3 regions of the Paenibacillus sp. D51F genome follow, and region 3 is predicted to be linked to each of the others. Evidence: predicted binding sites of a transcription regulator. Region 3 holds the regulator's gene; each other region holds the start of a gene.

Region 1 (8,065 bases), on a different contig from region 3:
CTTCGATCAAGTTCCTCAGCTCGGCCTCGCCCATGCTGATCAGCGTCTGCTCCACCTTTTCCGGAGAGCATTGGCAGACGAACCTCACGTCCATCGTCTCATGCACAGTCAGCTCGTCGCCGACGACCCACCGCAGAATTTCTTCCGGGGTCTCTCCCTGATCCAGAAGGGCCGTGACATGCGGCAGTCCGCCCAGAGCCGTCTCGAGCCGCTCGATCTCCTCATCGGTCAAGCCCGGCAGCAGCTGGAGAATGAAGCCTCCTGCATGCAGGACCCTTCCGTCCACGTCCACCAGCACGCCCACTCCGACCGCCGAAGGCGTCTGCTCGGAGGAAGCGAAGTAATAGGTGAAATCCTCGCCCAGCTCGCCGGAGACGATCGGAACGCTGCCGCGATAAGGCTCCTTGAGGCCTAGATCCTTGGTGACATGGACGAAGCCCGTCGTACCGACGACGCCTGCCACATCGAGCTTGCCGAGCGAATTGCTCGGCACATGCGCCTCCGGATTGTCGACATAACCGCGCACCTCGCCCTTGGCGTTGGCATCCACGACGATCTGGCCGATCGGACCGTCGCCTTTGACCTGAAGCGTCAGCTTCTCCTCGCCCTTGAGCATCATGCCCATCATCGACCCGATCGTCGCTGTGCGTCCCAGCGCTGCGGAAGCGGTCGGGTAGGTTCCGTGACGCCGCTGCAGCTCGCCGACCAGCTCGGTCGTGCGCGCCGCGAATACGCGGACTTTGCCGCCCCATGCCGTTCCCCGGACGAGATAGTCGCCCTCGCGGGCTCCTTCCTTGTAATCGCTCATCAATGAATCCCTCCTTGTCCTCTATTGGTTTCTTCATTGCCGTTGATGCTCAAGATTTCAGCCTATCTCACTTGCTCCTATTTAAATTTGCTCGTTCTCCGACTTTATTAACCATGCTGGTCCTGGTTGCGCTCATAAATGATGCGCAGCCCTTCGAGCGTGAGCAGCTGGTCCACCTTCTCGATCGTCTCCGATTCCTCCGCGATCATGTCGGCCAGGCCGCCCGTCGCGATGACGCGCGGGTCGGTTCCGAACTCCTGGCGGATCCGGCGGACGATGCCGTCCACCTGTCCGGCATAGCCGAAAATGATGCCGGCCTGCATCGAAGTCACCGGATTGCGGCCGATGACGCTGCGCGGCCGGACAAGCTCGATGCGCGGCAGCTTGGCCGCTTTCTGATAAAGCGCTTCCGTCGAGATGCCGATGCCCGGCACGATGGCGCCGCCCAGATAAGCGCCGCTCGGATCGATATAATCGAACGTCGTCGCCGTCCCGAAGTCGACGACGATGAGCGGCGAGCCGTATTTCTCGATTCCGGCGACAGAATTCACGATGCGGTCCGCACCGACCTCGCGCGGATTCTCGTACCGGATGTTGAGTCCCGTCTTGATGCCGGGACCGATGACGAGAGGGGAGTGCCGAAGGTAGTTGACCGACAGCTGCTCCAGCGTCCTCATGAGCGGCGGCACGACCGAGGAGACGACGACTCCGTCGATGGCATCGATGGAGATGCCGGCGAATTGGAAGAAGTTGTACACCATCATGCCGTACTCGTCGCTCGTCGCCGAGCGGTTGGTGCTCATGCGCCAGTGATGGAGCAGCTCCTGTCCGCGATAGATGCCGAGCACGATGTTCGTATTGCCTACGTCAATGACGACAATCACGGATTACGACCTCCCCTTCTTGCCGCCCAGGTCGAGGCTGATATCGAGAGCTTCGAACGAATACGTGAGGGCGCCGACGGAAATGATGTCCACGCCGGTCTCGGCGATGGCCCGGATCGTTTCCAGCCGCACTCCGCCCGAGGCTTCCGTCCGGACATGAGGAGAACGGCTCTTGACAAGACGAACGGCCTCCGCCATAAGCTCCGGCTTCATATTGTCGAGCATGATGATGTCCGCGCCGCAATCAAGGGCTTCGCCGACCTGCTCCATCGATTCCGTCTCAACCTCGATCTTCATCGTGTGCGGGATGGCGGAACGGGACGCGGTCACGGCCGCCGTGATGCCGCCGGCTCCCTTGATATGGTTGTCCTTGATCATGACGGCGTCGTACAAGCCGAAGCGGTGATTGGCGCCGCCGCCGACGCGGACGGCGTACTTCTCCAGCATCCGGTGGCCCGGAGTCGTCTTGCGGGTGTCGACCAGACGTGTCGGAAGCCCGTCCAGAATGTCGACGAAGCGGCTCGTTTTGGTCGCGATGCCCGACAAGCGCTGCATCAGATTGAGCGCGAGGCGCTCGCCCGTCAGAATGCTGTGCGTGCTGCCTTCTACTTCCGCGATGACCGTGCCGGCCGTTACCCGGTCTCCGTCCTGTACATGAGCCGTGAAGGCAAGGGAGGGATCGACGACAGAGAAGACGGTCTGCGCGACGGGCAGGCCGGCGATAATCCCGTCCTCCTTGACGTGGATGACGGCTTTCATGTTGCTGCCAGCCGGAATAGTCGTGCGGGTCGTCACATCCCCGGTGCCGATATCCTCGGCCAACCAGCTCTGGATGCTGTCCCGAAGACTTTTATCATAACCGCCGAGGCCTAGGCCGGCCTCAAATCGCTGATCCATCATATACCGATTCCTCCGTAATGCCCTGCACTCGGTGCAGAACCGTATGTTTGCGCCAATTGCGGTCATCCCGCTGAGGATGATCCACCCGGTAATGCGCGCCGCGGCTTTCCTCGCGTGCAGCCGCGGACTCTGCAGTCAGCATGGAGATGGTCAGCAGATTGGCGAACTCGAAATCTTCCCATTTGGCCATGACCGACGAAAGGAACGGCAATTGCCTCTTCAGCTCGACAAGCCCTTTGGCCAGGCTGTCCGAGCTGCGGCGCAAGCCGACATATCGGACCATGACCTTCTGCAGCTTGAGCCGCTTCTCCACGACCGCCTGTCTGGAGATGGCGCTATGCCCTTCCTTTTCTTCCCGTACATGAACCGCGCCCTCAAGCGGCGGCAGCTCCTCGATGCGGTGGATGATGCGGCGCCCGAACACGATCGCCTCCGACAGCGAGTTGCTCGCCAGCCGGTTCGCGCCATGCACGCCGGTCGAAGACACTTCGCCGCAGGCGAACAGGCGGGAGAGATTCGTCTCTCCGTTCAGATCCGTCTTGACGCCGCCCATCGTATAATGAGCCGCCGGAGCGACCGGAATCCAGTCCGTCGTCAGATCGAGGCCGTATTGCAGGCAGGTTTCGTAGATCGTCGGGAACCGGTGGCGAACCATCTCCTCCGACTCATGCGTCACGTCCAGATAGACGAATGTCGACCGCGTCTGCTCCAGCTCGCTGACGATGGCATTGGCCACGACGTCGCGCGGCGCCAGCTCCAGCTGCGGATGGTAGCGCTCCATGAAGCGGTCGCCGTGGATGTTGCGCAGAATCGCTCCTTCCCCGCGGACAGCCTCCGAGATGAGGAAGCGGGGCGCGCCCGGATAGCAAAGCGTCGTCGGATGGAACTGGATGAATTCCATGTCTCTTATGTAGGCTCCGGCACGGTAAGCCATCGCGACGCCGTCTCCGGTCGCCACTTCCGGATTGGTCGTATACCGGAACATCTGTCCCGTGCCGCCTGTGCACAGAATCGTCGCCTTGCCGCGGACGAATACCCGGCTGCCGTCCGGCTTCTGCACAAGGGCGCCGCAGCATTCATTGTCCCGCGTGATGAGGTCGATGGCGAAGTGGTCGTCCCACACTTCGATCCTCTCGGCGGACATCGCCTTCTCCGACAAGGCGCGGACGATCTCGAAGCCGGTCGCGTCGCCGTTGGCGTGCAGGATGCGCCGCTGGCTGTGCGCGCCCTCCTTCGTCAGGGCGAACTCCCCGTTCTCCAGGTCGAATTGGGTGCCCATGCCGATCAGGCTGCGCACGCCCTTGGGCCCTTCATGCACCAGCACCTCCACAGCGTCGCGATCGCATAGGCCGGCGCCGGCCACGAGCGTATCCTCCAGATGGAAGTCGGGAGAATCCTCGTCGGAGATGACGGCGGCAATGCCCCCCTGCGCGTAGCGCGTGTTGCTGTCCATGAGCGATTTCTTGGTGATCATCAGGACCGAATTGCGTTCGCTGGCCCGTATAGCGGTAAAAAGACCGGCAATGCCGGCCCCGATGACGATGACATCCTTCTCCACGACAGGCAGCTCGTCGAGATTCAGATCGACTAAATATCTAGGTATCATAGGTGCAAGCTCCTCCGGACATGGGAGTAGCGCATGCTACTTCACCAGCAGCATGCGCTCCAGGGACAGACGCGCCTTGTCGGCAACGGCATCCGGCACATAGATTTGCGGAGACATGTTTTCCAGGCAGCGCACAAGCTTCTTGAGGTTGTTGACCTTCATGTTGGGGCATACCAGGTATTTGGTCGCGAAATGGAACGTCTTATCCGGGCTGTCCAGACGAAGCTGGTAGCCGGTGCCGTCCTCGGTTCCGACGATGAATTCCTTATTGGGCGATTCCTTGCAATATTTGATGATGGCCGTCGTGCTTCCGACAAAATCGCCGAGCTCGACGACTTCCGGACGGCATTCGGGATGGACGACAAATTCCGCGTTCGGGTATTTGGCCTTCATCTCCTCGACGTCCTTGACGGTCAGCATGTCATGGGTATTGCAGTAGCCTTCCCAGATGATCATCTTCTTGTCGGTCTTCTGCTGGACATAATGGCCCAGGTTCTTGTCCGGCACCCAGATGATCTCGTCACTGTCGACCGAGTTGACGACCTTCACGGCGTTGGCCGACGTGCAGCAAATATCCGTCTCCGCCTTGATCTCGGCCGAAGAGTTGATATAGGTGACGACCTTCGCATTGGGATGCTGCGCCTTCAGCTTGCGCAGGCCCTCGACATTGACCATGTCGGCCATCGGGCAGCCGGCCCGCTCGTCGGGAATGATGACGGTCTTGCCCGGAGCCAGAATCTTGGCGCTCTCGCCCATGAAGTGGACGCCGCAGAATACGATCGTATCCGCGTCGGTTTCTGCCGCCTTTTGCGCCAGCAGGAACGAATCGCCCCGGAAATCGGCAACCTCTTGAATTTCATCCCTCTGATAATAGTGGGCGAGAATGATGGCGTTGCGTTCTTTCTTCAGCTGCAGCAGCCTCTCGCGCAGTTCCCGGTTCTGTTCCGCCTTGCGCTCCAGAGCCAAAGCTTCCACGTCGATCCATCTCCTTCAAAGTCCGTCACTGCCTTGCGTCGACGCAGGCGCGGACCCGTTATAGTATGCTCAACCATCCGGACATTCCATGCCGGATGCCCCTTTTAACTCGTGAAATGATTCACAATGTTGATAAGATGTGACGATTCAGTACCACCTAATTTACACCCCTGCTCCGAGGCTGTCAACCAAGGAATTTTGCTTGCGGAGCCGCGATTTTCAAGGATGACCGGCTGTCTGGAGCTTATAGGTCCCTTCGGTGAAAATGGGGGCAGAGAGCTCCATCGCTTCTGCGGCTGGAATCCTTTTTTTGACGCATGGCCAACATGGCCGTCCTCCTTGCTTTCTTGTTCTCTCCGTTTTCGAGGTTGTAAAAAAAGCCTCTTGCATATGAATGCAAGAGGCTGTGAGTCGATATTAACGCTTGCCGGGATCGTAAGGCTCTCCCGCCGCCGCCGGAGCACGGTTCTTGCCCGCCGCGAACGCGAGCAGCAGAAGCGTGAGCACGTAAGGCAGCATGTACAGGAACTCGTTCGGAATGGCCTTGGACCATTCGAACAGCTGGGCTTGGAACCGCAGAGCCTGGGCAAAGCCGAAGAACAAGGCCGCCCCTGCCGCGCCGATCGGATGCCAGCGCCCGAAGATGATCGCCGCGATCGCGATGAAGCCCTGGCCGCTGATTGTCGTGTGCGAGAAATCGTACGTCGTCGTCAGCGAGATCGCCGCGCCGCCGAGACCGGCGAACGCGCCGCTCAGCATGACGCCGATGTAGCGGTACTTCGTGACGCTGATGCCGACGGTGTCCGCCGCGCCCGGATGCTCGCCGACGGCGCGCAGGCGCAGGCCGAAGCGGGTCCGGTACAGGACGAACCAGCTCAGGAACACGAGCACGTAGCAGATGTACGTGGTCGGGTAGGCCTTGAACAGCGCTTCGCCGATGAACGGGATATCGGACAGGCCCGGAATGTTCCATTTGGTGAAGGCGATGCCGGTCAGGTTCTCCGACTGGCCCTGGCCGTCGAACAGGCTCTTGACCAGATAGATGGTCGCGCCCAGAGCAAGTATATTGATGACGACCCCGATAATGACCTGGTTGGCCTTCAGCGTGATGGAAGCCACCGCATGCAGCAGAGAGAAGATGACGCCGCAGACGACCGCCATGAGGAGGCCGAACCATGGCGAGCCGCCGCCGAAGCCCCATTCGCTGGAGAAATACGTGAACACGGCAGCGCTGAACGCGCCGACGATCATGAGGCCTTCAAGGCCGATGTTGACGACGCCGGAGCGCTCCGAGAAGATGCCGCCGAGCGCGGCCAGAATCAGGGCGGTCGAGAAGACCAGCGTCGTGTTGATCAACTGAGCCAAAAGATCCATTTACGCCGCCCCCTTCTTTTCTTCCCGCCGTTTTTTGAAGAACGGCTTGAGGAACCATTTGACGATGCCGTGGCTGGCTACGAAGAAGATGACCGAGCCGATGACGATCCGGATGATTTCGTTCGGAACCTCAAGCTCGAAGTTCATGCCTTGCGAGCCGTAGCTGAGGAAGCCGAACAGAATCGCGCCGAACACGATGCCGAACGGGTTGTTGCCGCCGAGCAGGGAAACGGCGATGCCGTCGAATCCGTAGCCTGGCTGCGCGTTCATGACCGCCATGGACTTGAACACGCCGAGAATCTCGAAGGCGCCGCCGAGACCGGCGAAAGCGCCGGAGATCATCATCGCCTTGACGATGCTGCCCTTGACGTTGATGCCCGCGTAGAAAGCGGCATCCGCGTTGTGGCCGCTGGCGCGAAGCTCGTACCCTTGACGGGTCTTCCAAAGAATGTAGTAGAAAATACCGGAGCAAAGCAGGGCGATGACCGTGCCCCAGTGGACGCGGGCATTGTCCATCAGAGCGGACAGCCAGTCGATGGATGCCGAAGCCGACGGCAGCACATCCTGGGAGCGGTTCTGCCCTTTCTCGATCATGACGACGCGAACCATGAAGTTCGCGAAGTAATAAGCGATCCAGTTCAGCATGATCGTCGAAATGACTTCGTTGATTCCGCGAGTCGCTTTGAGCCAGCCGGCAAGGCCCGACCAGATTGCGCCTGCGAGGCCGCCTGCCAGAACGGCCAGCGGAAGATGGATGAACCAAGGCAGATCGGTGTTGATGCCGACCCATGTGGCGGCCGTCATTCCCATGATGAACTGGCCTTCCGCGCCGATATTGAACAATCCCGCGCGGAACGCGAACGCAACCGACAAGCCGGTGAAAATGAGCGGCGTAACCTGGCGGATGGCTTCGCCGAAGTCATAGGTTGTCCCGAAAATTTTGACCAGCATCGCTTTATAGGCTTCGAAAGGGTTGAATCCGCCCATCCACATGACGATGGCGCCGACGATCAGGCCGAGAATGATGGCCAGAATCGGAACATAGGTGGACTGTTTCGTAAAGATTTGATTGAGACGCTGCATCCGTTGTCCTCCTGTCTCAGCCTGTATGGCCGGCGCCGGCTCCCATGGCGTTGCCCGCCATCATGAGTCCGATTTGCTCTTCGTTTTTCTCGTCGGCTTCCATCTGGCCCATGAACCGTCCCTCATAGATGACCGCTAGGCGGTCGGAGAGGCCATACAGCTCCTCCAGCTCGAAGGAGACGAGCAGCACCGCTTTGCCTTCGTTGCGGGCTTCGATCAGCTGCTTGTGCACGAATTCGATGGCGCCGACGTCAAGACCGCGAGTCGGCTGCACGGCGATGATCAGCTCCGGATCGCGGGTAAGCTCCCGGGCGATGATCGCCTTCTGCTGGTTGCCGCCCGACAAGGAGCGGGCCTCCGTATGGATGCCGGACATCCGCACGTCGAACTGCTCGGAGAGCTTCTTGGCGTTCTGGTCCATCGCCTTGTAGTTCA
Region 2 (8,065 bases), on a different contig from region 3:
GAGTCGGATACGGTGGTGTGTGGACGAACACAGGAGCCATCCTTGTTCTCTTCATTCTGCTGGTTATCATCAGCCGGGCTTTCCTCTATTAGCATAGCATGAGGAAGGTGCAGCTGGGCTCGCGCATAATTGTACCTCCCGCTCAAACATCACGATGGCAACAATCATAAAATAGCTTTTTAAACCAAAGGGGGATTTGCACATGTCTTACGGAGTTGGCGGAGCAGTTGGCGGCGTAGGCGCAGGCTGCGGCTATGGCGGCGGCTGGGGTTACTCGAGTATGGGCGCCATTCTGGTTCTCTTCATCCTGCTGGTCATCATCAGCCGCGCATTCCTTTGCTAGTCGCCCCTTATCCCCCATAGCAATCAATGTTCTGCGGAACAAAACCAACCCTTTCCGCCATGCGGGAAGGGTTGGAAATTGCACCATTTAAACTTTTAAATTAATCTGAAATTAATCGATTCAATCCCTGGCCATAAAGCATGGCTTCGAATCGCCGATACATAGATGGAATCATCGATCCGAAAAATGAAAGCCGCCTTCTGAATGCAAGTATAAATTCGATATGGATAATACAGGCTGAAAATCGGGGCATTTCAACAAAAAGCGCATAAAAAAACGAAAAACGGCAGGAATGAACGGCAAAACGACCGTAATTGGGCTTTATTGGCTCGATATGATTTCAAAAAGAGGGAGAGAACCGGATAAATACGAACATTAATTACTGAAGAGAGATTTTCCGATCGGTTTCAGCTCCCCATATCCCTCTCCCAGAGACTTTTCCCTCTTGGTCGCCCCTCCCTCCCGAATGATTGCATCCCACGTCCGGATTGGATCGTCCATGGACAGCAGCGATTGATCACCATGAGAATGCATTGGTCCCACGGATGCACCCGCCAGATCGACCAGACGACCAAACTCCACCAATCTTCCAGCGGCCAGACGACAAACGATCAGCGGACATATCCATCGCTCTATCCTTGCATCCAGAGCCAAGTCCAAAGCACCCATATTCCATGTTTTAAAGTTTAATGTGTATAAATCAATTCTATTTAAAAATCCTATCCTCAAAGGCCGAATGCCTTTTATCGTCATTTAGTACATGTTCAATTTAGACACTTTAATTCCTTGGATCGAATTTTGAACTTGACGAAACAAAAAGACCCGTCGCAGGGAACGGGCCGATCTCGACGAAAACCAATTCGGTCGAGGCGAAGGAAGAAAACGGCGGCAGCGAACAAACCGGATGAAAACCGACGACGAGGTGACGATGAGGCTGCTCAGCAAATCTCAGCAAATCGGTCATGATGGCGATCAGGCAAAGGGAAGATCGCAGAAAACCGCGCATAAGACGTCATCATTCAACAAAAACCGCACAAACGAACGGATATCGGAGAAATTGAACGGGGAAACAAGGTCATTTAGGCTTTTTTGGCAAATATAGCGGGGAAAAAGAGGGAGAGACTGTGAATATTCCGAACATTAAACTCTTACCTGGACTTCAACGAACGGATTCAAGAGCCTTCCAAGCTGCCATTTGCCATTAAACCGCCGAAATGCCTCTCCCTCCCGAAGATTAGAGCCCGGTTTCAACAGCCGTCCCCTTCCTGTCGTTGCGGGCAGCCCCTTCTTCTTCGCGGACAAAGCGGGGAAGCGTGAAGATATAGATGACGAAGGTCAGCAGCAGCAGCACAGCTATGAACAGGTACAGCCCCAGCAGCGTGAAATGCGAGGGGTACAGCCAAGCGATGAGGCCGAGCATCAGCGTCTGTCCGGCCATCATGATGGGATCGATCCAGGCGCTCACGCGCCCCATCTTGGAAGGCTCCACCAGCTTGGGCAGCCAGCCGCCGATGACGATGTTAAGCGGGGCAAGGATGATTCCCATCACCAGAATTAGAGTGAGGTATATCCAAGGAGAAGATACAAAGCCCAGAACCAAGGCGATCAGACCGGATGTCAGGACGCATGCGATGAGAACTTGATGCATGTTGAATTTATCGATCAGCATGGAGCCCAGCGCGCTCCCTGCCAGGAAGCCGATGCCGAGAAATACGGAGAATAGCGAGGCATACAGCTGATAGTTGTCCGGGGCCAGATGGTATTTCATTGTCAGCATGGGCAGGATCGCGAAGGAGCCGTTGATCAATCCGAACAATGCAAAGCCGGATATCAAAGCGATCAGAAGCTTGCGGCTGAAAATATACCGGAAGCCGATGCTGAAATCACTCCATACCGATCTCATATTGAGGGAGGAGAGCGGCTGCTTGCCGTTCGGCAGCGTCACCTCGACGGGCAGCTTCAGCGAGCGGACAAGGAGAGCCGTAAGCAGGAAACCGACCGTATCGATAATGACCGCGCCCATAATGCCGACGGTATGGTACACAAAGGCTCCTATACCCGTTCCGAAAAGCATGAACACTCCGAATACGGATTGGTTCAGTCCCGAGGCCTTCACGTACTGGTCTTCCTTCAGAATGCCTTGAATCATCGCTGTTTCGGCAGGGGCATAGAACTTGGTCACACCGGCCCGAACGAATAGGATCAGGAAGATGATCGGCAGCCACACCCCAGCAGCCAAAGCCCCCAGCATGCAGAGCGACAATCCGGTGCGGATCCATCCGGTATTCTCTGCGATCTTCTTGCGGTCAAAGCGGTCTGCGAGCACTCCGATAAACAGAAAAACGAAGACGGTAGGCGCGGAGTAGAGCATTTCAGCGATGGAAGCATAAGCGGGCTGGGAGGAAAACCGATCGAGCATATAAAAGGCGAACGCCATCGCTCCGATTGTAGAAGCCAGCTGAGAGCAGACTGTAGCGAGAAACAGGCGCATGAACACCCCGTTGCGAATCAAGTCCTTCAAGGCAGGTCATCCTTTCGGTTCCATAATTTAGTTGTCAATTGACCTCATTATAGAACCCGGCAGAGTCGTCTCCCAGCGGCGTGAGATGGAACTGCGCCTCCTCCCGCAGACGGAGCGCCCGCTCCTCCTGCGGATCTCCCAAGCGACGGTAAGTCCATAATAGCGGCTGTTTCTCCTAGGATCCGTTCAAGAAGTCAGGATGCTCTGCATGAGCCGGCCTGGAATTCCAGCTCAACCCCACGCCAAACTCCAAGCATAATAGATAATCTTAGGCGAGAAAGGTTGTCTGCATGCAAAAAAAAGACCCCTGCTCCATTTGGAGGCAAGGATCTTTGCTCGCTTCATCTTCAATGCCGGTCTTTGAACTCTCCGACCTTTTCCTGGACTTCGCCTTTGGCTTTATCCAGCTTCCCTTCCGCTTGAAGCTTGTGGTTGTCGGTAGCGTTGCCCCATTGGTCCTTGGCTTCGCCTTTCACCTTGTTGACTGTGCCCTTCACTTTATCGCTAAGTCCGTCTGCCATGGTTATCGCTCCTTTTCCTGTTGTAGCGGTTATAGTGCTCTTTACCCGCCATCACCCCAGGTTAAACGGAGATAAAAATCCGTGGCGGCCTGCAAGGAAGATAACAAGCTCCCGACTTGGCGCTGCATCCCGGTATTCCTCACATTGGGATGGGCATGCATTCGGCATCGTCCTTCCCGGGAATGAAAAAGAACCGCATGGAGGGCATCCATGCGGTTCTTCCATGCGGCATTATCCGGGTAGGCCCCGGATGCGCACGGATCAGTAAGCCAGGGAGAACAGGCCGTTGATATGCGACAGGTAGCGGATGTTGGAAGCTTCCTTCATCAGCGTTGCCGGCAAGCCTTTGAGGCGGGTCTGGTTGCCGCCGATCGTGCCGATCGCGTCCTTGCGGCCGAGCGAACCGAGCGTGCCGGAGAAGACCGGGGAGAACGAGTCTAGCTGATGGCCGTTGAAGTAAGCATAGATGTTGGCGCCGATGAGCTCGCCCATCTGCCAAGCCAGCTGAGCCGTAGGAGGGAACGGACGTCCTTCCGGACCCATGACTACAGCGCTGTCTCCGGCGATGAATACATCCGGATGCGAGGTGGACTGCAGGCCTTCCGTAACCGTGGCGCGGCCGCGGTTGACTTCGATGCCGGAGTTGGCCACGACTGCCGTGCCTTGCACGCCGCCCGTCCAGATGACCGTGCTCGATTCGATCGTGCTGCCGTCCTTCAAGGAAACGGTCGTGCCTTTCATTTCCGTGATCGGCAGGCCGGTTTTGAACACGACGCCGCGCTTCTCGAGGGAAGTCGTCGCACGCTCGACCAGCTCGGCCGGGAAGCCAGGTAGGATCGTAGGAGCTGCCTCGACGCAGTACAGGGATACTTCGTCATAGCTGATGCCGTGTTTTTTCACGAGGCCGGGCAGCATGTCGGCGAATTCGCCCACAAGCTCGATGCCCGTCAGGCCGCCGCCGCCGACGACGAAGGTCAGGTCGGCTTTGTTGCCGGACTGCTTGTACTTCGCCACGGAAGCTTCGACATGGGCTTTCAGCTTGTTCGCGTCTGCAACGGATTTCAGCGTGAAGCTGTGCTCCTGCAGGCCTGGAATGCCGAAGAATGCCGTCTCGCTGCCCAGTGCGACAACAAGCGCATCGTAGGAAAGAGTCGTGCCGGTAGACAGCTTCACTTGCTTCTCGTCCGGCTTGATTTCTGCGACTTCGCCGATTTTCAGGTCGATGTCTTTGCCGCGCAGCAGCTTGTCCAGCGGAAGCGCCACATTGCCTTCGGACAGGTTGCCGACGGCAAGACGGTGCAGCTCGGTGATGATTTGGTGCGCGTTGATCCGGTTGACAACGGTAATCTGGGCTTCCTGCGGCGTAAAGTGCGTGCGTGCCGTCGTAGCGGCCAGCAGGCCGCCGTAGCCGCCGCCCAGGATAAGAATATGCTTCGCCATGTTCATCCTCCGTTCACGTTCTATGCAGCCTCCCCGCGGGGAGTGCGCGGGTTAGTTTTGGTTTTTCTGCTTTTCGCCGAGATTGTCCAGGAATGCCTGCGTGAAGCGCAGCGTGCGCTGGACGTTCGGGTCCTTAAGCATGCGCAGCAGGCCGAAGAGGCCTACGCTGGAAGACTCGTGGCTGACTTGGTCGCCGGCTTCGATAGCCGCTTGAGCGACTGTCTTGGTCTTGTCGACGATCGGCTTCACCATCTCGCCGAGACCGCCTCCGAAGTCGTTGATGAGCACTTTGTCCGTCGCGAGCGACTTGGCTACATCGTAGGATTTGGTCATGAGCGTGACGATTTCGGCCAGCTTCGGAAGATTATCCACAAGTACCGTAAGGGACTCCTGAACTTCCGGCTTCATGAGCTGGTCGAGGATATCGCGCTGCTGTACCGCCGCGGATGGCTCTTGAGTCGCCACCGCTTGAGTTGGTTGGTTTTCGGACATGGAATTACTTCCTCCTTTGCTCTGGAAATGCGGTTCCGTCCCTCGGTTGTCCGCGATTCCTTGCGTCCGCTGCTGTCAACTTCCGCAGGGTCGCGGCCGAGGGCGGGGACGTTGTCATCATGCGCACAGCGAATGGGAGCAGCCTCGTTGCGGAATAATACGATCTCAGGCAAGTCTGAGTTTGTACCAAAATTCACATATCAGTCCAAGCCTTGAAAAATGTTATTGCGCAAAAAAACGGCCGCTTCCAGCCTGGGCACCGAGAAAACGTCGAGTGAGTCAAAGACTACCTTATCGTTGTCGGCCAGGCGGTCGGCACGGAACTTCTACCGATAGTTTACAACTTAACGGCTGCAACTGCAAAAGAAAATTACGGGTACGCTCTTATTATGGCGCAATATTGCCTACTCATGTCTGAATTACCAACAAGGGCCGGTCGTTGTGCCTGATCAATCCGCGGAGCACGGTCCGGATTGGATGGAATCTGCGGATTTCAGTCCATAAGGAAATCATTCCTATGGGCAAAAAAATCCCCGGGACCGCTCCGCTGATGGGAGCTGCCCCGGGGACCTGCTTACATCCAGCTGTCGATATCGTCGTCGTCGATATCGTCTTCCGCCGCCGCGGCTTGCTCGGCGCCGGGCTCCTGCTCGGCCGGGCTCGGCTCCGGCTGCGGTGCTTCGCCGACGGCTGCCGGCTCCTCCGCCTCCGTTGCCGGCTCTTCCGCCTCCGTTGCCGGAAGCTCTCCGGCAACGGGCGCTTCGGCTTCGGCCGCCGCCGCACTCTCGCGTCGACCTGCGCCGGCTTCCTCGGCTGCCGCCGGAACAACCGCCAGCGCGGCCGCCGTGCCAATGCCCGCTCCGCTTCCGGCGACCAAGGTTCCCCTCTCGGCCGGAATGAGCAGCTGCAGATTCCGCACGCCATGCTCGCGGATCTCGTTTTCAACCAGATAACGGATTGAATCCATCAGATTGGACTGGCCGTTGATCCATTCCATCACATCGGGGGATTCGTTCTTTTTCGTTTTCAGGCTGATATTCTCTCCGGGCTGCTTGATCTTCTTCACCCGGCTTCACCCCCTGTACCCTTCTCGCCTATGCCGGCTGCTTAGGACCTTTCGACTTGAGCGCTTCGAAGATCTTGCCGCGCACGAAGGCGTCCAATCCCTCGGCATTCATCGTGACGGCATGCTCGGCCGGTATGTACAGAAGCTTGATCTCGCGCTCCTCGCACAGCTCCTCAAGCATCGGCTGCAGAATCGGCTTCATCAGGACGCTGCCGCCGCCGTACACGCAGATGACGTCGATCTCGTTGCGTGCCTTGGTCAGCTGCTTGCGGATGTTCTGCACGATGTGGCGGGCTTGTCCTTCCAGCGGACGGCGCAGCGTCTGGATGGCCCGGCTATGGTACTTGTGCGCCGGGTTCTTGATGACGTCGCTGAAGAACTGGCGCGGGCTGTCCGGCAGATGCACGAGGCGGTTGAAGTCGTCCAGCGCTTCCTCGATCGCATAGCCGGCGCCATGATGGCTGCCGTGCACGAATTGGCGCAGGAACTTGTTGCCCTCGGTAATCGGATATTCCGTCGATCCGTCGCCGATATCCGTATGAAGGACTCGCTTGTCCTTGAAATAAGCCCCCGTGAACTTCTCTCCGAGCTCGTACCGGTCCACGAATTCCTGGAAGATATCGCCGGAGCGCCAGTTGCCTTCGCGGTCCTTCTGCAAGGCGAACACGACCGGCGTCGCTTCCGGAATCGCCTTGACGTATTCGAAGTCGATGGATACCGGAACGCGAACCTTGTTCAGGTGAACGGTAACGCGATGGGTCCCTTCCATGAACTTCGCTTCGAACTTGGCTGCCGTCTCGTCGGTATGCTGAGTGACCGGCAGAGCCGTAGCCATGTCGACCGTCGCCTCTACAGGCTCCGTCGGAACGCCCTTCGCTTCGTCATAGGCACGCTGAACCGCTACGGCCGCTACCTGTGCCAATGTATTGATGATCGGCAGATCCATGTCGCTCTTGTTGTCGATGCCGATCTGCAGGTTCTCCAGCAGCTCGCCGCTCATCAAGGCGAACTTGCCGATATAGTACATCCCGGGGCGAGCCGCGGGCGAATCGATGGTGACGATCAGCTGGTCCTGCAGGTTGCGGATGAAGCTTTCCGGCGGAAGCTCGTCGCTCCATGGAAGCTTGTCCACCCGGCAGCACACGTTCGGCTGGCGGATCATTTTGCCGTCGACGAACAGGTCATGCTCGCTGTTGCCGTTGTCGTTGCCTACTTGAAAATGTACCTTCATCTTGTCTCCTCCTTCGCTCTCCGCAATGCCGCGGAGGCTGTGCTAGCATGGGATGATTCCTTCACCAAAAACGCAGGATTCCCGCCACTTCGAGGCTGATTGACGCTGATTCTCCAAATCAAAATTACGAAGAATTGCCAAAAACAAATGCGGCTCGTGATGGTGATACCCAGTAATATAGTTCGACGCGTCGTGGAGCATTTCCTTCCGTCGTCCAATAATTACCTTTGTTGCACCTGCGTCCTCCGGGAGGCTGCCCCGTAAAAGATATCCTACTCCCTCTACCGGACCCGCAAAATGAGAACAAGAAGGACAAGCACGTAAAGAAAGCCAACCAGCACACCGGCAACGTTCTCCATGCTCCCGTCCTCCAATTCCGCCATCCCGGCCGGCAGTCGCACGCTCGGAGCTCGTCCTTATCCCAGGCTTACCAAGTATAACCTACCTGCTG
Region 3 (8,065 bases):
GGCAAGCTGGCGGACTTCGGACAGCCGATGCTGCTCGCGCTTGCGGTGAAGTTCGGCTCGACGAGGCTGATCGACAACGCTATACTCCACTGACAGGAGGTCAGGACTTATGTTCCGGACTATGATGAAATCCAAGCTGCACCGCGCGACGGTGACGGAAGCGAACCTGAACTATGTAGGAAGCATCACTATAGATGAAGCTCTGATGGAAAAGGCCGATCTCTGGGCGAACGAGAAAGTCCAGATCGTCAACAACAACAACGGGGCCCGGCTGGAGACGTATATCATTCCAGGTCCGCGGCATTCGGGCGTCATCTGCCTGAACGGAGCGGCAGCCCGTCTCGTGCAGCCCGGCGACAAGGTCATCATTATCTCCTATGCGGCCATGTCCGAAGAGGAAGCCCGCGCCTACAAGCCGAAGGTAGTCATTCTGGACGACCACAACCAGCCGGTCCAGGTTATGGATGAAGAAGTTCATGCCGTCATTATTTAATCCTTATCCTTACGTCTGAGGGAACTGTTCCGCAGGGTATACAAAAGGGCGCCAAAACACAGAATGAGGGTACCGGAGAGAGCTTGACCGGTCATTGCTTTCATTTGCATAGCCTTTATTCCCTGTGGAAGGCGGGTGTCCGGGATGTTTCAACAGCTGTTTGCCGTTATGAACGATATGCTGGACGACATCATGCTGCGTTACCCGCATTGCAGCTCCGAAGAACGCAAAGAAATGCTGGAGCAGCTGGCTCAGCTTCGAGGAATCAGCGACCAGTTTATTGAAGAATGGCTTCGCCTGGAAGAGAAGCTGGCGGATTTCCGCGAGGAATTCCCGGCAGCGGCGGCATCGGCCGGCATAACGGCCGGCTCATCCTTCCCATTGCCTGACAGCGCAGCCGCCGGAGGCGGGCAATCCGCTTCTGCCGCCGCTGTCGGAGCTTCAGACAGCCGGATCGCAGGCGCCGGCATGGTCACCGCGGCTACGAAGGAAGCTCCTGGCGGTCCGGCGATCGGCAGCGGTGCGGACATGGCGGCCAAGCCTCAGCAAGGCTCGTTCGCCATGGATGTGTCGGGCGACAATGTGGAGAGGATCGCCAAGGGCCAAGGATACTTCAAGCTCTTCATGTTTCCGCAGGCGGCCCGGCATTTCCAGAAAGCAGTGGAATGCTCGCCTGAATGCGATCTGGCCCGCATGTATTTGGCCATGACGCTGATGCATCTGCAGCAATGGAGCGATGCCGAGCTTCATTTCAAGCTGCTGGTCAGCCTTACGGACCACCCCCGCTGGCAGGCGATCGGATTCAATGCGCTCGGCTGCATACAGGCGGTGCGCCTCAACATGGACCATGCGGAGATGCTGTTCCGCCAGGCGCACAAAATCGATCCGGCCTTTGAGGATCCAATAACCAATCTCAAGTCATGCCGGCAGACTCCCGGGCCATTATCCCTTTATTTCGGGAGTGCGGAGCTGACTTGCCTGTGAGAGGAAGTTTTGCTTCGAATGATCTATGCCGTATTGGATTTAGAAACGACCGGAACAAGCAACGAGGATGAAATCATACAAGTCGGCCTTGTGCTGATGGACGAGGAGTTCAATGTCTTCCAGACACTGAACTCCTTTGTGCGCCCTAGCGGACCGATCCCAGCCTTCATCACCCAGCTTACCGGCATTGACGACGCCATGGTGGCGGATGCGCCCGAGCCCGACGATCTTCTGCTGGAGATGATTCCGCTGCTTCAGGATGCCGTGCTGATCGGCCATAATGTATCCTTCGATGCCGGTTTCCTTAATATGGCTCTCGACAGGGCAGGCTATTCGCCGTTCGACGGCAGAAAGCTCGATACCGTCGAACTTCTCCGCATGCTCTATCCTTCCCTGAGCTCCTATCAGCTCGGGGCTGTCTCCGAGCAGTTCGGCATCCGCCACGATCAGCATCATCGCGCGGACAGCGACGCGATGGCGACGGCGATCCTGTTCGCCGAATGCGTGAAGAAGCTGCGCGGCCTGCCGCTGCTGACGCTCCAGCGGTTCGTGATGCTGAGCGCCGACAACGATCTCGGGTGGATGCTGCGCGAGGAGCTGGCTCTACGGGAAGCGTCCACCGCTCTAGATACCGACAGCCACCGATATTTCCGCCAGTTCGCCATGAAGGCTGGAGAGTGGACGGAAGAGGAGCCGCCTCGCAACGAAGGAAACGACAAGCCGCTTGAAGGCGTCGGCTTCGAGGACTATCTGGAGCAGGTGCGGGAAGGCTTCACCGCCTTGTTCCCGGACTATGAGGAGCGCGAAGCCCAGCAGACGATGTTCCGCGAGGTGAACGACGCCTTCGAGAACAACCGGCATCTGCTGATTGAAGCCGGGACAGGCACGGGCAAATCGCTCGGCTACTTGATCCCTTCCCTTTACTTCGGCGTCAAGAACGAACGGAAGATTGTCGTCAGCACCCATACGATCAATCTGCAGGAGCAGCTCAGGCAGAGGGATTTGCCGCTGCTCAAGCAGGTGCTTCCTTTCGACTTCCGCGCCAGCGTGTTCAAGGGGAGAGGCAACTATATCTGCCTCCGCAAGTTCGAAACCAAAATCCAGTCGCTCGACTTCGCCGCAACGGCCGAGGAGCGGCAGACGGCGTCCCAGATGATCGTCTGGCTGGGCGAGACGGAGACGGGAGACCAGGAAGAGATCAACTTCGGCAATCGCGGAGGGGAATTCTGGAATACCGTATCGAGCGACGCCGATTCCTGCTTGAACCGGGCATGCCCGTGGTTTAAGCGCTGCTTCTATCACCGGGCCAAGCAGGAAGCGAATCTCGCCGACGTCATCATTACGAACCATTCGCTTTTATTTACCGATATTAGAGCCGATCACCGCCTTCTTCCGTCTTATGAGTATCTCGTCATCGACGAGGGGCATCAGGTGGAGGAAGTGGCCGGCAAGCATCTGGGACAGCAGCTGAGCTTCTACTCGTTCTTGAACCTGGCGAACCGGCTTGCCAAGGATTCGCGCAGCGGCCTGCTGCCGCAGCTCCGCTCCCACATCCAGGGGGAGAGCGAAGACGAAGTGCCCAAATGGACGGAGCAGCTGGACGAGATCATCCCGCGCTTCGGCTCGCTCAAGGACAGCTGGGAGACGGTATTCGAGCAGCTCCAGTCGCTGGCATCCGCCTCTTCCGGAGGAGGCCAGACCGAGACGGGGCAGAGCGTCCTTCGCCTCAAGCCGGGCAGCCTGCCGAGCCAGTGGGAGCCGATCCAGAACGAGGAAGGCATCTACTTCAAGGAAATGAACCGGACGATCAAGGTTCTTGACAAGATGCTCTCGGACATGAAGGACAAGCTGGACGATACGGTGCTGCAAGGCATGCTGACGGATCTGGCCGGAGCGGTCAAGGATGCCGGACGCATCCGGGACGAGCTGCGCTTGTTCGTGCGGGCGGACAAGCCGGAGATGGTGTACTGGATCGAGTCCAATCCTTCCGCGCGGACGAAGAGCATCCAGCTCAACACCGTACCGGCGGATGTCAGCGGGCAGATCCGGGAATATTTCTTCGACAGCAAGAAGAGCGTCGTCATCACGTCCGCTACGCTGAGCGTGCAGAAGTCGTTCCAATACGCCGCCGAGCAGCTGGGACTGAATATGGCGGACGAGCGCCGCTCGCGCACCGTGCTTCTGCCCTCGCCGTTCCATTACCGCTCCCAGGCGCTCGTCATGATTCCGCGGAACTTCCCGGCGGTCAAGGGAGCCGCGGCCGATCCGGCCTACCTCAGCGCCCTAGTCGCCTCCTTGTCGGAAGCGGCCCGCGAAACCGGAGGGCGGATGCTCGTTCTGTTTACAAGCTACCGGATGCTGAAGCAGGTGTACGATCCGCTGAAGGAAGCCCTCCAGGGCTCCGGCATTCAAGTGCTTGGGCAAGGGCTCGACAGCAGCAACCGCAGCAAGCTTACCCGCCGCTTCCGGCAGCAGCCCGAATCCGTGCTGCTCGGAACGAGCAGCTTCTGGGAAGGGGTCGACATTCCCGGCGACGCGCTCATCTGCCTGGCCATCGTCCGCCTGCCGTTCCAGCCGCCGAACCATCCGCTTCAAGAAGCGAAGGCGGAGATGCTTCAGGAATCCGGACAGAATCCGTTCATGAAGCTGTCCGTGCCGCAGGCGGTCATCCGCTTCAAGCAAGGGTTCGGACGGCTGATTCGAACTTCCCGGGACAAAGGGATCGTCCTTATTTACGATACGAGAGTCATCGAGACGTTTTATGGAAAACACTTCCTTTATTCGCTGCCTGGACCTAAAATTGAACATATGCATGCGGATCAGTTCGTTCCGAGAATGAGGGAATGGCTGTCCGAAGACTCCAAGGAGGCGGTCCGGCAATGAGCAAGCAGGGAAAAGCGATATCGGAGGCGGTCGTCCGCCGGCTCCCCGTTTATTTGCAAGTGCTGGGCGAGCTTCATGTGCGCGACGTGCAGACCGTCAGCTCGCAGGAGCTGGGCCTCAAGCTCGAGCTCAATCCGGCTCAGATCCGCAAGGACCTGGCCTATTTCGGGGAATTCGGACGCAAGGGCGTCGGGTATGACGTCAACTACCTGATCGAGAAGATCAGAGGCATCCTCAAGCTGGATCAAGTGATGCTTGTCGCGCTCGTAGGGGCCGGCAATCTGGGGCATGCCTTATGCAACTACAGCACTTATTTGAAGGACAATATGAAAATCACCGCGGTGTTCGATGCCAATCCGGCCAAGATCGGCACCCGGATCAACTCGCTCGAGGTGCAGCCGATCGAGCGGCTGCAGCAGGCCGTGCAGGAACAGGATATTCAGATCGGCATCATTACGGTGCCGGCAGCGGAGGCTCAGAACGTCGCGGACCGGTTCATCGCGGCCGGCGTCAAGGGGATCCTCAATTTTGCCCCGGTCGTGCTCAAGGCTCCGGAGAAGGTCCGGATCCATTATGCCGATTTTACGACCCAGCTGCTGAGCCTCGCCTATTACATGGATAAGGAAGGAACCGAACATGAGCAAATGGTGGATTGAAAACGGGACCTTCGTCACAATGGACGAAAGAAGTCCCGTACTGAAGGGACATATGGTCGTCGAGGACGGGCTGATCGCCTACATAGGGGAAGAACGCCCGGCCGATGCCGACGGGATCGGAGTCAAGATCGACGGCAGCCGCCTCGCGTTCATGCCGGGGCTGATCAACACGCACGGCCATGCGGCGATGTCGCTGCTTCGCGGTTATTCCGACGACGAGGCGCTGCAGACATGGCTGCAGGATTACATGTGGCCGATGGAAGCGAAGTTCCGGGACGAGGACGTCCGGTGGGGAACCTCGCTGGCCGTGCTGGAAATGCTCAAGTCGGGTACGACGACGTTCGTCGACATGTACGACCGGATGGATGAAGTCGCCAAAGTCGTCGAGCAGTCCGGCATGAGAGGCGTTCTGATGCGCGGAGCCATCGGGCTGTGCCCGGAAGACGTGCAGCTCCAGAAGCTGGATGAAGCGGTCCGGTTCGCCAAGGATTGGAACGGCCAGGCGGATGGCCGCATCATGACCATGATGAGCCCGCATGCTCCGTACACTTGTCCGCCCGCGTTCATCGAAAAATTCGTTCAGGCCGCGCATGATCTCGATCTTCCGATGCACACGCATATGTCGGAGACGGCAGCCGAAGTGGAGCAGAACGTCCGCGAGTACGGCCTGCGGCCTGTCGAGCATCTGGACAAGCTCGGCTTCTTCTCTCGTCCTGCATTTGTCGCCCATGCCGTCCATCTCACCGATGCGGAGATCGAGCTGCTTGCCGCCAGAGGCGCGGCCGTGTCGCATAACCCTGCCAGCAACCTCAAGCTTGCCAGCGGCGTCGCCCGCGTTCCGGATCTGCTCCGGGCCGGCGTCACCGTATCGCTCGGCACCGACAGCGCAGCCAGCAACAACAACCTCGACCTGTTCGACGAGATCCGGCTTGCGGCTCTGATCCACAAGGGAGTATCCGGCAATCCGACTGTCGTGCCGGCGGCCGAAGCGCTGAAGCTGGCTACTCTCGGCGGAGCCGCTACGATCCGCCAGCCGCGGCTCGGCGCGCTGCAAGCAGGGATGAAGGCTGATTTCATCGCGATCGACACGGATCAGCCGCATTTCTATCCTCAGTCCGATCTGGTCTCCCATCTTGCCTACAGCGGCTCCGGCCGCGATGTCGTCCACGTATGGGTGGACGGCATCCAAGTCGTCAAGAACGGCGTCAGCACGCTGCTTGACGAAGAGCGGATCAAGCATGAAGCCCAGGCCTGCTACGGCAGGCTGACGGGGAACTGATGGCGCGCCGGCGGCGCGGCCTCATGAGCAGGCGCGGCTGGACGCTGTGGATCTCCGCGCTTGTTGTACTGCTGCTCGTGTGTCTGCATGCCGAGTACCGGAGCTTCCAGCGTCCGATATGGGCTGCGCAGCTGCAGGCCGAGAAGCTCGCCCAGCAGAAGGCAGGACTCAAGGAAACCTCCTCGGCAGAGAAATACGTATGGGATGCGCCGGTATGGGTCGTCCGCGGCAAAAATGCCGAGGGACAGGAAGTAATCGCCTGGCTTCCCGAAAAAGGGGAGCCGCTTCTGCTGGACATGGCGTCAAGCCGCAAGGAAGGCGATATCCGCAGCATCTTCAAGCAGCGCGTTCCGGACGCCGACATCCATCATGTCCGGGCAGGCATGATCGGCGGACAGCCGGCATGGGAAGTGTTCTATACCCGCAAGCAGGGGCAAACCCGCTATTACTATGATTTCTATCGTTATCAGAACGGCGACTATATCACCACGTACTCGCTGACGACAAAAAAAGCTTCCTAAAGTTGTAACGATTACCGCCTCCTCTATGAATATCGATGTGATATACTCTTCGTATAGCAAATGTGATATACTAATCCGTATACGCATGAAGCAAAGTAGACGAAGAGGATGGCTTCAGTGCCGTCGCTTCGATTTTCATAAAGGGGGCTTTTGTTTTGATCAAAGTAAGGCTTGTGCCTTTTTTGACCACGATCGCCATTTCCGCAGCCTTGTTTTTCGGCGGCTGGTATGCCTATGACCAGGCCGTCGTGGAGCGTCCGCTGCAATCTGCAGTGGATTCGCTGCCGGGTGTCGTCTCTGCCGTCCCGACCCTTTCCAAAGACTCGTTGACCGTACGCCTGAAGCTGGGCGCCGGAGCAGATCTGCGGGGCATTCATGACCAGATTGCCGATCGCAGCGCCAAATGGCTTGAAGGACGCAAGCTCGTCATTACGGTCGATCAGAGCTCGCAGCCCAAGCTGGACTCCATCTGGACAAGCCAGCTGTTCACAGTCGCCGAAGCGATGGAGAACCGCCGCTATTCCGAAATACCGGATGCATTGAAGGAAATCGAACGCACGACGCCGGGCCTCAAGACTGCCACCTCGATCGATGACAGCAACGTATATGTGACGCTGGAGCTCGGCACCGATACGAAATATGTAATTCTGCCTAGAGCCGGCGAGCGAATGGGGGTTTGGACGAATGCCTAAGTACAGCATCGAGATAGGCGGGGGAGTTCTGGTCTCGCTGTTTGCGTTTCTGTTGTTCCGGGGCGTGAATATCATTCCTCTTCTGCTTGCGCTTGCGCTCGCGGGCGTGCTGCTGTTCGCGCTCAAGTCCAAAGGACAACTGGCAGCGGCCGGAGGCCGCAGAGAGGCTCGTGTGAAAGGCTCGACGCCGTTCTCCTTCGACGATATCGGAGGACAGGATCGTGCCAAAGGGGAGCTGGTCGAGGCGCTCGACTTTCTGGTCAAGCATGAGGAGATCAGCAAGCTCGGCATCCGCCCGATGAAGGGCATCCTGCTTACCGGTCCTCCCGGAACAGGCAAGACGCTGATGGCCAAGGCGGCCGCCCATTATACGGATTCCGTCTATCTGGCCGCATCGGGCAGCGAATTCGTGGAGATGTATGTCGGCGTCGGAGCGGGCCGGATACGCGATCTGTTCAAGGAAGCCCGCAAGAAGGCCGGCAAGGAAGGCAAGAAGAATGCGGTCATCTTCATCGACGAGATCGATGTCATCGGAGGCAAGCGCGACGGCGGCTCGC

What was found. The regulator Rex, encoded in region 3, represses fermentation and respiration genes when NADH is low (regulators of the CRP and FNR family bind a similar motif). The targets are predictions, from matches to a motif close to TTGTGAAATATTTCACAA.
Region 1: the regulator Rex is predicted to act here: its motif matches at 5,283-5,300, upstream of nadA (quinolinate synthase NadA).
Region 2: the regulator Rex is predicted to act here: its motif matches at 5,499-5,516, upstream of ACLBWT_RS10985 (DUF1641 domain-containing protein).

The regions. Positions count from the first base shown of each region.
Region 1 is NZ_JBKFAO010000018.1:43,863-51,927, reverse strand. It holds gene hslO (Hsp33 family molecular chaperone HslO) at 1-808, opposite strand, end outside; gene ACLBWT_RS21590 (type III pantothenate kinase) at 916-1,692, opposite strand; gene nadC (carboxylating nicotinate-nucleotide diphosphorylase) at 1,696-2,592, opposite strand; gene nadB (L-aspartate oxidase) at 2,573-4,198, opposite strand; gene nadA (quinolinate synthase NadA) at 4,235-5,173, opposite strand; gene ACLBWT_RS21570 (ABC transporter permease) at 5,591-6,547, opposite strand; gene ACLBWT_RS21565 (ABC transporter permease) at 6,548-7,630, opposite strand; gene ACLBWT_RS21560 (ABC transporter ATP-binding protein) at 7,647-8,065, opposite strand, start outside.
Region 2 is NZ_JBKFAO010000005.1:47,655-55,719, forward strand. It holds gene ACLBWT_RS10950 (hypothetical protein) at 1-92, shown strand, start outside; gene ACLBWT_RS10955 (YjcZ family sporulation protein) at 203-343, shown strand; gene ACLBWT_RS10960 (hypothetical protein) at 719-1,096, opposite strand; gene ACLBWT_RS10965 (hypothetical protein) at 1,122-1,349, opposite strand; gene ACLBWT_RS10970 (MFS transporter) at 1,578-2,864, opposite strand; gene ACLBWT_RS10975 (CsbD family protein) at 3,212-3,385, opposite strand; gene ACLBWT_RS10980 (NAD(P)/FAD-dependent oxidoreductase) at 3,647-4,825, opposite strand; gene ACLBWT_RS10985 (DUF1641 domain-containing protein) at 4,877-5,317, opposite strand; gene ACLBWT_RS10990 (hypothetical protein) at 5,892-6,383, opposite strand; gene ACLBWT_RS10995 (ParM/StbA family protein) at 6,412-7,614, opposite strand.
Region 3 is NZ_JBKFAO010000002.1:49,208-57,272, reverse strand. It holds gene panC (pantoate--beta-alanine ligase) at 1-93, shown strand, start outside; gene panD (aspartate 1-decarboxylase) at 110-493, shown strand; gene ACLBWT_RS03700 (hypothetical protein) at 638-1,477, shown strand; gene dinG (ATP-dependent DNA helicase DinG) at 1,496-4,360, shown strand; gene ACLBWT_RS03690 (redox-sensing transcriptional repressor Rex) at 4,357-5,016, shown strand; gene ACLBWT_RS03685 (amidohydrolase) at 4,997-6,295, shown strand; gene ACLBWT_RS03680 (cell wall elongation regulator TseB-like domain-containing protein) at 6,295-6,816, shown strand; gene ACLBWT_RS03675 (hypothetical protein) at 6,972-7,508, shown strand; gene ACLBWT_RS03670 (AAA family ATPase) at 7,501-8,065, shown strand, end outside.